DNA from 3 places in the Undibacterium sp. Ji50W genome. Region 2 is predicted to be linked to each of the others. Evidence: predicted binding sites of a transcription regulator. Region 2 holds the regulator's gene; each other region holds the start of a gene.

Region 1 (4,813 bases), on a different contig from region 2:
TGGCGTTCGGGCAATTCCAGCTCCAGCAGTTGTGCTGCGCCACGTATTCCACCCAGGGGGTTTTTGATTTCATGGGCCAGGTTACGTATCAATTCCTTGTTGGCCTTGCTCTGATCGAGCATGCGCTCTTCTCTGTCGAGCTTGAGTTGCTGTACATTTTCGCGTAGCTCTATCAATACCGGCGTATCAGGATTATCCAGCGCCGTCACAATGCTATGCACATGCAGCGCCTCACGCCCGGCGCGCTCCAGTGTCAGGTCCTGGCGTTTGTCGGCAAACTGGTGTGCCACCGCCTGATGAAACACCTCAATCAGCTCTTCGCCATTCAGGAACAGGTCTGTCAGCTTTAAATGCGTAAGTGATTTGAATGAGCTATCCAGCAGATTTTCAGCAGACGCGTTGGCAAACAAAATACTGCCCTCAGCATCCAGCACGATCACGGCTGAGGTCAGCAAATCCAGTCCGGCAAATGAGGTAAGTGGAGTTTTCAAGCGATATCCAATAAAAAAGGCCGCACAGAGCGACCTTTACGCAAGCATCATGCCCGGATTGGCACCTGGCGGCACCATTTCCCGGCATGGGCGGCTTATTTCGAATTGCCTATCTCTCGTTTAAGCGCTTCTATGTTCTTTTCGGTGCGGGCGATGTCTTCTTTCATCATATTGGTGCGTTCCTGGTATTTGGCGTAATTTTTTTCATCGCCTCGCCTTTCAGGCTCACCATTATTGAACTCTTTTTTCAAATTCGCGAGCTTCTGCTCTTCCGCCTTCAATTCGTCCTGCAAAATCTGCTTGCGGTCTGAATCCCTGGCTTTTTGTGTTCCCTCATCTACCTTGGGAAAGTCGGTGGGGCTGCTGGCAGGCTTACCTTGTGGCTTTTTACCAGCGGTTGGCACCGGGGCGGGTATCACCGTAATGCCCTGCAATTCCACTTTCTTACAACCTTTAACTGTACCCGTGTTCTTGTATTCCTTTTTACCATTCTCGTCGACGCATAAATACACGTCGCCCTGTGCATGGGCATAGGCCTGCACACCAATCAGGAGGATGAAAGCTGACAATAGTCGATTCATATTAAAGCAATAATCAATCACGGACTTGTAGTGTATGCGATGCAGCGCTGCAACACAATTACGAAGAAATCAGCATTTGTAACAAAAAAAGCGGGGTTGCCCCCGCTTTTTTTGGTTTTTACCCTGATTACAGAGAGTAGTACATGTCGAATTCGACTGGATGAGTCGTCATGCGGTAGCGTTGTACTTCCTGCATTTTCAAGTCGATGTACGCATCAATCATGCTGTCGCTGAACACACCACCGCGTGTCAGGAATTCACGATCTTTGTTCAATGCATTCAGTGCTTCTTCCAGCGAAGCGCAGACTGTCGGGATCAATGCATCTTCTTCTGGCGGCAAATGGTACAGATCTTTACTTGCTGCTTCGCCAGGATGGATTTTGTTTTGAACGCCGTCCAGACCTGCCATCATCAATGCAGAGAAGCACAGGTATGGATTCGCCAGTGGATCAGGGAAACGTGTTTCGATACGACGGCCTTTTGGATTGGCAACGTAAGGAATACGGATGGAAGCAGAACGGTTACGGGCAGAGTACGCCAGTTTAACCGGTGCTTCATAACCTGGAACCAGACGCTTGTAAGAGTTGGTACCTGGATTAGTGATCGCATTCAATGCTTTTGCATGTTTGATAATGCCGCCGATGTAGTACAGGGCGAAATCAGACAAACCGGCATAGCCGTCGCCAGCAAACAGGTTTTTGCCATCTTTCCAGATGGATTGATGTACGTGCATACCAGAACCGTTGTCGCCAACGATAGGCTTAGGCATGAAAGTCGCTGTCTTACCGTAGGTATGTGCTACGTTCCAGACTACGTATTTCAGGTTTTGTGTCCAGTCAGCGCGTTCTACCAGAGTAGAGAACTTGGTGCCGATTTCGTTTTGGCCGGCGCCAGCCACTTCATGGTGATGCACTTCAACCGGAATACCCAGGGATTCCAGGATCAGACACATTTCAGAACGCATGTCCTGGAAGCTGTCGACTGGAGGAACCGGGAAATAACCACCTTTAACGGTAGGACGATGGCCAGTATTGCCGCCTTCGAGTTTTTCGCCTGTGGTCCAGGATGCTTCTTCAGAGTCGATCTTGACGAAGGCACCGGACATGTCCACTTTCCAGCGCACGCTGTCAAAAATGAAGAATTCTGGCTCTGGGCCGAAGTAAGCGGTGTCACCGATGCCGGAAGATTTCAGATACGCTTCAGCGCGTTTGGCGATGGAACGTGGATCGCGGTCATACCCTTTACCATCGGATGGCTCGATGACGTCACATTGCATGAACAATGTCGTTTCTTCGAAGAAAGGATCGATATTGGCAGTATTAGGATCGGGCATCAACAACATGTCGGATGCTTCGATACCTTTCCAGCCAGCGATGGACGAGCCGTCAAATGCGTGGCCAGATTCGAATTTATCGATATCGAACTGGGAAACTGGAACAGTTACGTGCTGTTCTTTGCCTCGGGTATCAGCAAAGCGAAAATCAACGAACTTAACTTCGTTGTCTTTCGCCATTTTCAAGACTTCTGCGGCTGTCATTGCCATGTGAAACTCCTCAAATAGAGCTAAAAATAAATTCGGAAATTGCTGAGCCCTGCACCTGCCAGCAACCAAGAACGAGTGAACAGTCCTACCTCATCCACTCTTGAATTCAACTGGCGGCTAAACTCAGTGAGAGATGATAGCAGAATCCATGCCATCAACCAGCCAAAGCATATTCAAATTTGAAATTTGTTAAATGCTTGTTTTTGTGGCGTTTTCTTTGTGCACAACCAAGTCTTGCTGCAAGCAAACAAATAACAAAGCGACCCAATTTGGTGCAAATTCCATTAAACGCACCAATTTAATGCATTTATATTTGAAATGCGGTTTTATGCACATTTTTGGAGCATCTTTGCTGTAACGCCATTGCACTCGCTTATTTGCAATTATTGCATGTTTCAAATGCAGCCCCTGGGATGATTCTTTGCCCAAGTCACCCACGCTGGTTAAGGGTTTGAATCTTATTCAATTCGTCCCACAGAAAGTATACGGATGCTCGTCATTTGATCGGTATCAATCAAGTATCAATCGTTCGACTACATTCAAGCAATGAGATTGACGCGCATTTATTGAATCGCTATTGTCAGCTCGCCTGACTGTTCAATCGAAGTTTCTGCCCACAGGCTTTCGCCTATTGCAATTGCGCGGCATTCTCAAGTGCGTCATCCGCCACATTCATTGATCATCATGCATATTTACGCCCATTTTTTACCAGGCCCCTGCTGTTTACCGTAGCGACTTTTCTACTGTCCCTATTCACCAGCTTCTCGCTCATCCCGGAAATGCGCGACTGGAGTCGTGATGGCATACCTGCCGCAAAATTAGCACATGCATCGGGCACCGTCAGGCAAGACATGCTGTTCAACTATATAGTAGAGCTCATCTTGAGTGCCATGCTGGCTTATCTGGTCCGGCTACTGCTGGAAGCACGCGCGCAGAAACGCAGCCTGAAAAAAGTCATAGAAAAAAGAACTGAGGTGATACGCCGGCACGTCACAGCGGTGACGACTTTGTCTTGATGCAGGACGATCTCAGCAACAACATACGCAAGGTCGCGATAGAAGCACAAATGATCGCCGCCAAAATTCTCTCTGACCTGCATCAGCCGTATGACCTCGAACATCTGGAATACCGCAGCAGCATCACAGCAGCGCCAGTATCGGTATTACCCTTTTTGGAAAACACAGTGACAATGCAGAAGAACTGCTGAAGCAAGTCGAAGTCGCCATGCATGAAGCCAAAGCCAGCGGTGGTAACCTGTTCCGCTTCTTTGACCCTGACATGCTCGACATCGTCAATGCCCGCGCCGTCATGGAAGCGGATCTGCGTCTTGGATTGGCCCAACACCAGTTTGTCCTGCACTACCAGCCACAAGTCAATGCAACAGGCAACATCATCGGTGCGGAAGCGCTGATACGCTGGCAGCATCCGCAAGCTGGCCTGGTGTCCCCAACCGAGTTTAGTCCACAGGCAGAAGAGTCCGGGCTCATCATTCCACTGGGCTATGGTAAGCAGAGTCCCGATTTAATATACACTAATGACTAGAGACTAAAACTCATTCAGCAACAACGCACGGAGACCAATATGCCCACCACGGATCACCTTCAGACAGCGCGCCAGCGCGGCCAGGAACAAGCCATGAATTATGCCGGCGCAGTTACGCCGCAAGAAGCTTTTGAATTATTGCGAAACAATAGCAGTGTGTTGCTGGTGGATGTACGCACCAATGCTGAACGTGACTGGGTAGGCCGTGTCAACATCAGCCCATCACAACACCAGGCCGTGCAATGGAGCCTGTACCCTGGCGGCGTACCCAACCCCGATTTCCTGACCCAGTTGCAAGCTGCAGTACCCGACAAAACCACAGCCGTTCTTTTCCTTTGCCGCTCTGGCGTGCGTTCGCGCCATGCAGCCAAACTGGCAACAGAAAATGGCTACACCAATTGCTTTGACATCCTGCAAGGCTTTGAAGGTGACAAAGACAGCGACAGCCACAGGAAAACCATAGGCGGCTGGTGCCAACTTGGCCTGCCGTGGCTGGGTGCTTAAGTCTTTTTCAACAAAAAAGAAAAAAGCTTCCATGTTGAATTTTATTTTGCTAGAATAGCGGACTTCGCTGTTACGGCAAATGACTGCGAATGTAGTAGGAGAGGTGGATGAGTGGTTTAAGTCACACGCCTGGAAAGCGTGCGTAGGTTTAT
Region 2 (4,813 bases):
CGTCTTGCCAATCCAGCAAAATCGTGGTGAGCGCGCGCACCATCTCCAGCGACAATGAGTTCAGCGCCTTGGGCCGGTCCAGGGTGATATAGCCTATGTTGTTCTTGACAGAAGTGAGGACAAATTCGCTCATGGTCATTGGCTATGCAGTAGAGAATGAAGCTGCTATTTTAGCTTTGTCAGCGATGCGCGTCACGGGATGTATAAGTATATGAGGAAACAGTGCAAGTAAAGCATGCTCCTTGCAGTTGCAGTTGCAGTTGCAGTTGCAGTTGCAGTTGCAGTTGCAGTTGCAGTTGCAGTTGGGTTTGACTTTGGGGTTGTTTTTGAATTTAGCAATTCCGATGTGTCGACGCCGTTTGTGCGGTACAGAAAATGGAAATAGAAGAGCCGATGTTTGAGCGTAGCGAGTTTCGGATCTTCCCATTTTTTGTACCGCACAAACGGGAACCCCGCAGGGGCGACGACGCCTCGGTCGCCTTCTTTTGCTTCCTTTTCTTGGCGAAGCAAGAAAAGGGAGTAGCTGCCGGGCTACCCCCGGCTGGCAATCTTAAATACTGTGGGTAAGTACATAAAAGCTAAACACGTAAAACAATGCCGACCTGACATTAAATCAGACCGTGGTATGCCAAACGTTGCTAGATCGCCGGCCCGCTATATTCCTGCCTACGTAGGAAGGGAAGTAATACCTGTACAGCTTGTCAGAGGGCAATCCATTTAGTGATTTGAATATATGATTTATTTCAAACCATTCACCCAACAAAAAAGGACGCTTTTCGCGTCCTTGTTTTGGATACCCGCAACCCGAAGGCAGGGGTGGTGAGTCTTATGAAGCCGATGCCGGATCAGGTATGTGCTTGATGGCGTCGTGCTGATGGTTTTGTATCTTGTCTTTGTGCTTGATGACCTGGCGATCCAGTTTGTCTACCAGCGTATCGATCGCAGCATACAGATCATGCGCCAGACTTTCTACATGAATATCTTTGCCACTGATATGCAGATTAATGTCGGCTTTGTGTCGTTTTTCCTTTTCCCGGAGCTTGTCCACCGTCAGGATGACGGCGATATCAATGACCTGGTCGAAATGTCGCCTGATACGTTCTAGTTTGGTATGTACATATTCACGAATTGCAGGAGTTACTTCGACGTGATGTCCACTGATGGTGAGATTCATACTGTGCTCCTATAGTGATGTTGCTTGCTGTAACGATAAGCTCATTGCTGTCTTATTGCCTTGAGCTAAATCATATATAGCAATTCAAACTGTGATTACAAGGACTTGCTTACAAAGATTTACGCAAACTCACTGGGGGGATTTTTAGGGCTTCACGGTATTTGGCAACTGTCCGTCGGGCAATTACCATGCCCTGTTCACCCAGCATGTCTGCAATTTTGCTATCAGAGAGTGGGCTTTTCTGGTCTTCTGCTCCTATCAACTGCTTGATGAGTGCGCGTATCGCGGTGGAAGATGCTTCTCCCCCTGTTTCCGTCGCGACATGGCTGCCGAAAAAGTATTTCAACTCAAACATGCCGTGAGGGGTCAGCATGTATTTTTGAGTTGTTACACGTGAGATAGTGCTCTCGTGTAATCCTAGTGTATCAGCAATTTCGCGCAAAACAAGGGGGCGCATGGCGACAGCACCATGTGTGAAAAAATTGCGTTGTCTTTCAACTATTGCTTGTGCAACGCGCAAAATGGTGTCGAAACGTTGCCGCATGTTCTTGATGAGCCAGCGCGCCTCTTGTAGCTGTGAGCCGAGTCCGCCTTCCCCCCGATTTTGCTTCATGATGTTGGCATACATGCTACTGACCCGCAATTTGGGCATGACATCCTGATTCAGCGTGACTTGCCAGCCATTGCCTGATTTTTTGACGATGACGTCTGGTACCACATAATCCGATTCATCGACTGCAAAGTCGATACCCGGACGGGGTTTGCACAGTCTGATGACAGTTTGTGCGTCGCGCAAATCTTCGTCGTCGCAGTCGAGAATTTTCTTGAGTTTGGTGAAGTCTCTTTGTGCAAATAAAGTCAGTTGCGTTTCGACAATCTGCAAGGCCAGCCTGCGTGTCACGAAAGCAATGTTAGGCAGGCGTTTGATTTGCAGGGCCAGGCATTCAGAAGGTGTGCGAGCGCCCACACCGGCCGGGTCGAAGCTCTGCAGCATGTTCAGGGCAAATGCCAGCTCTTCTGGCTCCACGCACAACTCCAGTGGCAGGCTGGCATGGATTTCATCCAGGGTTTCTGTCAGGTAGCCATTGTTGTCAATGGCATCAATCATCAACTCGACCAGGGCGCGGTCACGCAGCTCGCGCAGGTTAAGGCGCATTTGTTCCTGCAGATGTTCACGCAGGGTGATGTGGGCAGCACCCAGTTGCGGGCGGCCATCTTCGTCATCGCTGCTTTTGCTGCCATGATGCACATCATCAAAACTCCAGTCCTCTTCACTGGCGCTGGTGGCTTCGTTGCTGACGGCGCTATCGGCATCACCCTGAACTTCCGTGGTGCTGTTGCTTTCTTCGCGGGATGCAGGGGCTTCCATCCCTGCATCGGCGGCGGTGCTACTGGTATTGATGGCGCCATCGGCCAACAGCCGCACGGCATGGTCCAGTGGATCATCCACACGCTCCAGCATGGGATTTTCGATGAGCAGGGTTTCCAGCTCCTGGTGCAATTCCAATGTGGACAATTGCAGCAAGCGTATAGATTGCTGCAATTGAGGCGTCAATGCCAGATGCTGGGATGTGCGTAGTTGCAGGCTTTGTTTCATGATGATTCCCGTCACATCCGGAAATGTTCTCCCAGATAGACGCGACGCACGGATTCATTTTGTATGATGTCGTCTGGCTTGCCGCTGGCCAGTACAGCGCCCTGATTGATGATGTAGGCATGATCGCAGATGCCCAGGGTTTCACGCACGTTGTGGTCGGTAATCAGCACGCCGATACCGCGCTCCTTGAGGAAGCGCACAATACGCTGGATTTCAATCACGGCTATCGGGTCAACACCGGCAAAGGGTTCATCCAGCAAGACGAAGCGCGGATTAGTGGCGAGGGCGCGGGCAATTTCTACCCGCCGGCGTTCACCGCCTGATAGTGACAGCGCCTGGTTTTCCCTGATCTTTTCAATCTGCAAATCGGCCAGCAAGGCGTTGAGTCTTTTGACAATGGATTTTTCTGAAAGAAATTTTCCATTGGCATCTTTTTGCAATTCCAGTACGGCGCGGATATTGTCTTCTACCGTCAGCTTGCGAAATACAGATGCTTCCTGCGGCAGGTAAGACAAACCCAGCACGGCTCTCTGGTGTATCGGCAGTTGTGAGATATTGACGGCATCGATCGTGATGTCGCCGGCGTCGGATGGTACCAGGCCAACGATCATGTAGAAAGAAGTGGTTTTGCCAGCGCCGTTCGGGCCCAGCAAGCCAACCACTTCGCCGCTTTTCACTTCCAGTGAGACGTCGCGCACCACTTGGCGCGCACCGTAGCGTTTTTGCAATCCCTTGACGAGCAAGGTACTAGGCGTGGCAGTCATTTAATTGGTCTGTTTGGGTTGCAGGGTGATTTTGACGCGGCTAGGACCATCTACATGCTGGCCCGTGGTTGAATTGGTACCGACCGCGATATCATTTTTACTGTCATAGGACAGGTATTCCCCCTCCTGTTCCTGGGTGACTTTCTTGCCTTCCAGGTAGCGAACTTTGGCTTTGGAGATGAACTTGACGATTTCTGTCGTCTGATTGTATTCAGCACGTTCGGCTTCTCCTTCTACCCACAGATCCGTGCCGCCATCACGTTTTTGCCGGAAGCTTATTTTTTTGTTGGCACCGCCAGTCAGCACGACAAATTCATCACCGTTTGGGGCTTCGGTGACGACGGCTTTTTCTGAATTGACGATCAGGGTGCCGCGCACCAGTTGCACGCCTTTGGAGAGGACACGTACGCTGTTTTTTCCGTCTATTTCAGAATAGCCGGCTTCTATTACTGTTTCTTTGAAACTGTCAGCTTTTTCTGCACTTGCAGGCGTGTGTACTAAAGCAAAACAGGCCAGTCCCAGGCATGGGCCAAGGGAGCGTGTCAATTTCATATTTTTCATTGGCAAATATCGCTTTCTCTATTTGGATGGTGTGGAGGGCGCAGATTCACGTTTCTTCAAGTGAATTCGCACCTTGCTCAGCAGGGCCAGATGCTGGGTGGAATTGTTGGCCTCCATGCCGATGGCTGTGGTGTCCACTTTTCCTGTTTTGACGGTGACGTGTTTGTCGGTTTTGACAATATCATCGTCGGGTAATAACAATAGATAATCGGTTTCCAGTCGCATGAATTGCGAGCTGAGGCCTTCTGGCCTTTCCATACTGACATTGTCATACAGGCGCACTTCATCGTGTTCACGCTTGGGTGTGATCACCATGGATTTTTGTGATACCACGGCCAGGTCAGCCAGCAAATGCAAAGGTGGGCGATCAACATCAAAGCTATTGATTTGCGGACGCTGAATTTCTATATTGTCATTGCGTGGCAGATGTATCAGGCGCTCGCCAGTGATATGGTAATTCGCCTTGCCATTATTCGACAAACGGATGAAATTGAATTTTTCTACATAGTAATCCGGTGCCGAGCGTGCCGATGTACGGTTTTGTTCATCATTCGCATTGCGGCGTATGACTTCCATCACCCAGATAGTACCCAGGGTAATGACGCCCAGCAGTATTACTGCCAGCCAGATGCGAAAGCGGTCTATGGTCATATGATGTTTCATGACAGGTAGGCCTCGATTGCCTGTTCATATCTGCCCTGAGCGCGCAGGATGAAG
Region 3 (4,813 bases), on a different contig from region 2:
CCCCAGTCGTCTTGCAAATTCCTGCTGATGACACCCGTGAACGTTTTGTCTGTCCGGCTTGCGGCACTATCCACTATCAAAACCCGAAGATGGTGGTTGGCTCTATTCCGGTATGGGAAGAAGACGGTGTGACCAAGGTCTTGCTGTGCAGGCGTGCAATTGAGCCGCGCCTGGGTTTCTGGACCTTGCCTGCCGGTTTTATGGAAAACAATGAAACCACGTCACAGGCTGCGCAGCGCGAAACCGAGGAAGAAGCTGGTGCCCATATCAAGTTGCATGAACTGTTTTCGATTCTGAACGTGCCACATGTACATCAGGTGCATCTGTTTTATCGCGCCACCCTGCTTGACCTGGATTATGCGGCAGGCGTGGAAAGCCTGGAAGTGGCGCTATTTTCTGAAGAGCAGATCCCCTGGGAAGACATCGCCTTTCCTACCACGACGCATACGTTAAAATTTTTCTTTGCCAACCTGGCGCAGGTGAAACAGGGTGGGCAATATGAGGTGCATGCGCATGATATTTTTAAGCCGATACGGCATGGCTGATCATGGCTAATCGGGGCTAATGGTGACTGATATGCGCAACTGAACCGGGCGCAGGCATAAAAATGGGCGAATTGATCGCCCATTTTTTTCGTCGTCACCAACTGGTTTCGCGTTCGGCAGTGGAAGAGATTTTGTGTATCGATAAATCTGCGCCTTCAAACTCTTCTTCCGGGTCCAGGCGTATGCCTATCAGCTGCTTCAGGCTGGCATAGATGACATAGCCACCGACAAAAGCAATCGCCACACCCATCAACGTGCCCAGCAGTTGCGACATGAGGCTGACGCCACCCAGGCCGCCCAAAGACTTCATGCCAAAGATGCCGGCAGCGATACCGCCCCAGGCACCGCACAAGCCATGCAGGGGCCAGACACCCAATACATCATCGACCTTCCATTTATTCTGGGTCCAGGTAAACATCCAGACAAAGATGGCACCGGCAATGCCGCCGGTGACCAGCGCGCCCAGCGGATGCATAAGATCAGAACCCGCGCAGACCGCCACCAGGCCGGCCAGCGGGCCGTTATAGACGAAACCAGGGTCATTCTTGCCCATCAAGAATGCCACCAGGGTGCCGCCGACCATGGCCATCAGGGAATTGATGGCCACCAGGCCATTCATTTTGTCCAGAGTTTGTGCGCTCATGACGTTGAAGCCGAACCAGCCTACTGTCAGTATCCATGCGCCCAGCGCCAGGAAAGGGATGCTCGATGGCGGGTGGGCGGCAATGGCACCGTTTTTCATGTAGCGGCCCCGACGTGCGCCCAGCAACAAGACGGCGGGCAAGGCAACCCAGCCGCCAAAAGCGTGCACGACGACAGAACCGGCAAAGTCATGGAATTCTTCAGAAAATGCCATTTTCAGCCAGGCCTGTATGCCAAAACGCTGGTTCCAGGCGATACCTTCAAAGAAAGGGTACAAGACACCTACCAGCAAGGCTGTGGCAATCAGTTGTGGGTGAAATTTTGCCCGTTCTGCAATACCACCTGAGATAATGGCGGGTATGGCGGCGGCAAAGGTCAGCAAGAAAAAGAACTTGACCAGTTCAAAACCGTTTTTGGCAACCAGCACTTCGGCCCCGGAATAAAACTGTACGCCATAGGCGACGGTATAGCCCACGAAGAAATAGGCAATGGTGGATACGGCAAAATCAACAAGAATCTTGACCAGGGCATTGACCTGGTTTTTCTTGCGTACTGTACCTAATTCTAAAAACGCAAAACCGGCGTGCATTGCTAGAATCATGATGGCGCCCAACAAGATAAACAATGCATCGGCGCTACTATTTTGTGCAGTCATGCAAAAATTCTCCCAATAAAAGTGCAGATTTATATAAATGGCGCACCAATAAAGCAAAATACGTTCCAATTTAGTGCAAATTGATAAGTGATTGATTTAATGAAGAATTTAAGTTTGGATGAGTTAGCGGGGCATCACCCCGCACTAAAAAATGGCGTTTTTTTGGTGCATCACGATGGAATGGCAACGTGATACCCTGGCTGGAAGCAGATAGTCCCTTCCCTCACCCCAGCACGGCGCTGACAGAAAAAGACGGGGCGGCAGGCTTGCTGGCAGCCGGAGCCGATTTATCGGCCAGCCGCCTGTTGTATGCCTACAGGAATGGCATTTTCCCCTGGTTTTCTGAGGGGCAGCCGATACTCTGGTGGTCTACCGATCCACGCATGGTGTTACAAGTGCAAGACTTCAAGGTATCCGCCAGCCTGAAAAAGCGCCTGCGCCAGATCAGTAAAGATGACCGCTGGCAGCTACGCTTTGACACTGCCTTTGAACAGGTAATGCGCGCCTGTGCCGCGCCACGCAAGGACCGGGAAGGCACCTGGATTTCTGAAGACATCGTGGCCGGTTATTGTGATTTGCACAAAGCGGGTTATGCCCATTCGGCAGAGGTGTGGCTGGACGGGGAACTGGTGGGTGGGGCTTACGGCGTTTGCATAGGGCGCATGTTCTATGGTGAATCCATGTTTGCCAGGGTCACGGATGCCTCTAAAATTGCCCTGAGCCACCTGGTATTTTTCTTGCGTGAACATGACGTGAAAATGATAGACTGCCAGCAAGAGACAGGACATTTGGCATCTCTGGGCGCAAAACCGATTGCACGCAGCGAGTTTTTGCGCCGACTGGAACATGCCACTGCCCTGCCAGCCATTACCGATTGGACCATCACCAACAAGATCAGTCTGTGACCCAACTTAACGAACTACCTTTCGCCAGCATACAATTTTATGCGACAGCGCCCTACCCTTGCAGTTATCTGGAAGGCTTGCAGGCGCGTTCGCAGGTGGCAACGCCTGCGCATCTGATCAATGCAGATGCGTATTCAGAACTGGTGAAGAGTGGTTTCCGGCGTAGCGGCATCTTTATCTACCGACCGCATTGCGATAACTGCCAGGCCTGCACGCCCGTGCGTATACGGGTGCAGGAATTTGAAACCAATCGCAGCCAGCGGCGCGCCTGGAAAAAACACGGCAAGCTGACGGCACGCGTCACCAGCCTTAGCTATGCACAAGAACACTATGAGCTCTATCAGCGCTATCAGGGCGAGCGCCATGCCGGTGGTGGCATGGACCATGACAGCCGCGACCAGTATGCCCAATTTTTACTGCAAAGCCGGGTCAATACCCGCCTGGTGGAGTTCAGGGATGAACAGCAGGTCTTGCGCATGGTCAGCATTATCGATGTGCTGACTGATGGCCTGTCATCGGTATATACCTTTTATGATCCGGACGATGTATCTGCATCTTACGGCACCTACAATGTGCTGTGGCAGATAGAGCAAACCCGCTTGTTAAAGCTGCCGTATGTGTATCTGGGTTACTGGATTGCGGCCAGCCCCAAGATGGCTTACAAAACCAATTTCCGTCCACTAGATGCCTTGATGCAGGGGCGCTGGCAGACATTGCGCGAAGCATGATGCTGTATTGATCGTCTCGTGCAGGCCACTGCATCCTCCACGTTCGTCACCACTATTTTTTCACTTCTTCTTCCCTTCATAATTTCATGTCCGCGAAACTTCTTTATTCCCTGGTCCGCCCTGCCCTGTTTGCAATGGATCCGGAAAATGCGCATCACCTGACTTTACCCGCGCTGCAAGGTGCCAGCAAACTGGGCCTGGCTGGCATGTTTGGTCGCAAACCCGCTGATGACGCACGCACGGTCATGGGTGTACGCTTTCCCAATCCTGTAGGCCTGGCTGCCGGTCTGGACAAGGATGGTGCCTGCATTGATGGTCTGGCAGCACTGGGTTTTGGATCGATTGAAATCGGTACGGTAACGCCGCGCGCACAAGCGGGTAACCCCAGGCCGCGCATGTTTCGCCTGCCCCAGGCAGAAGCCATCATCAACCGCATGGGTTTCAATAACGGCGGGGTGGATGCCTTTGTCAGTAACGTGCAGGCATCACGCTTTTATCAAGATAAACAAGGTGTACTGGGTTTAAACATAGGCAAGAATGCCGACACGCCGATAGAACGCGCAGCCGATGATTACCTGCATTGCCTGGCCAGGGTCTACCCCTATGCCAGTTATGTGACGGTGAACATCTCTTCGCCCAACACCAAGAACCTACGTCAATTGCAGGGTGCCAACGAGCTGGACGCTTTGCTGTCACAATTAAAGGAAGCCCAGTTGCAACTGGCAGACGAGCACAAGCGCTATGTGCCGGTTACGCTTAAAATTGCACCTGACATCGATGCAGAACAGATCAAGACCATAGCCGAAGCCCTGTTGCGCCACAAGCTTGATGGGGTCATCGCCACCAACACCACGATTACCCGTGACGCGGTGCAAGGTTTGCCACATGCAGAAGAAGCGGGTGGCCTGTCGGGCAAACCGGTGTTTGAAGCATCGAATCGCGTGATACGCGCCTTGAAGGCAGAATTGGGAAATGAATTACCCATTATCGGTGTGGGCGGGATTTTTTCTGGCGCTGATGCGGTGACAAAAATGCAGGCAGGTGCGGCACTGGTTCAATTGTATTCTGGCCTGATTTACCAGGGGCCGGCGCTGGTTAAAGAATGTGCCGACGCTATACGATTAAGCAAATAAGCTAAGCAAATAAACCAAGAAAATAAGTTCAGATAAAAGCAAACATGAAAAAAGTATTGTTAGGCGACAGCCAATTAAATGTCAGCACGATTTGCCTGGGTAGCATGACCTTTGGCGAACAGAATACCGAAGCACAGGCACATGAGCAGTTGGATTATGCGCTGGAACGTGGCATCAATTTTATCGATACGGCAGAAATGTATCC

The links. Region 2 encodes sigma-54, which starts transcription at its own class of promoters, with help from an activator protein. Its sites were predicted from a motif close to TGGCANGNAANCTGCTTT; they were not measured.
Region 1: a site for sigma-54 is predicted at 2,752-2,769, ahead of glnA (type I glutamate--ammonia ligase). Genes of this name have one in related genera too.
Region 3: a site for sigma-54 is predicted at 1,893-1,910, ahead of ACO0K9_RS18395 (ammonium transporter). Genes of this name have one in related genera too.

The regions. Positions count from the first base shown of each region.
Region 1 covers NZ_JBMPOX010000017.1:116,674-121,486, reverse strand. The annotation lists gene glnL (nitrogen regulation protein NR(II)) at 1-491, opposite strand, end outside; gene ACO0K9_RS20775 (DUF4124 domain-containing protein) at 587-1,072, opposite strand; gene glnA (type I glutamate--ammonia ligase) at 1,200-2,615, opposite strand; gene ACO0K9_RS20765 (hypothetical protein) at 2,805-3,053, opposite strand; gene ACO0K9_RS20760 (hypothetical protein) at 3,395-3,631, shown strand; gene ACO0K9_RS20755 (hypothetical protein) at 3,631-3,822, shown strand; gene ACO0K9_RS20750 (EAL domain-containing protein) at 3,840-4,157, shown strand; gene ACO0K9_RS20745 (rhodanese-like domain-containing protein) at 4,197-4,661, shown strand; tRNA gene ACO0K9_RS20740 (tRNA-Ser) at 4,759-4,813, shown strand, end outside.
Region 2 covers NZ_JBMPOX010000024.1:54,351-59,163, forward strand. The annotation lists gene ACO0K9_RS24125 (enoyl-CoA hydratase/isomerase family protein) at 1-133, opposite strand, end outside; gene ACO0K9_RS24130 (hypothetical protein) at 236-385, shown strand; gene hpf (ribosome hibernation-promoting factor, HPF/YfiA family) at 827-1,174, opposite strand; gene ACO0K9_RS24140 (RNA polymerase factor sigma-54) at 1,284-2,771, opposite strand; gene lptB (LPS export ABC transporter ATP-binding protein) at 2,783-3,535, opposite strand; gene lptA (lipopolysaccharide transport periplasmic protein LptA) at 3,536-4,087, opposite strand; gene lptC (LPS export ABC transporter periplasmic protein LptC) at 4,115-4,759, opposite strand; gene ACO0K9_RS24160 (KdsC family phosphatase) at 4,756-4,813, opposite strand, start outside.
Region 3 covers NZ_JBMPOX010000014.1:18,475-23,287, reverse strand. The annotation lists gene ACO0K9_RS18400 (NUDIX hydrolase) at 1-545, shown strand, start outside; gene ACO0K9_RS18395 (ammonium transporter) at 640-1,842, opposite strand; gene aat (leucyl/phenylalanyl-tRNA--protein transferase) at 2,031-2,747, shown strand; gene ACO0K9_RS18385 (arginyltransferase) at 2,744-3,475, shown strand; gene ACO0K9_RS18380 (quinone-dependent dihydroorotate dehydrogenase) at 3,562-4,608, shown strand; gene ACO0K9_RS18375 (aldo/keto reductase) at 4,653-4,813, shown strand, end outside.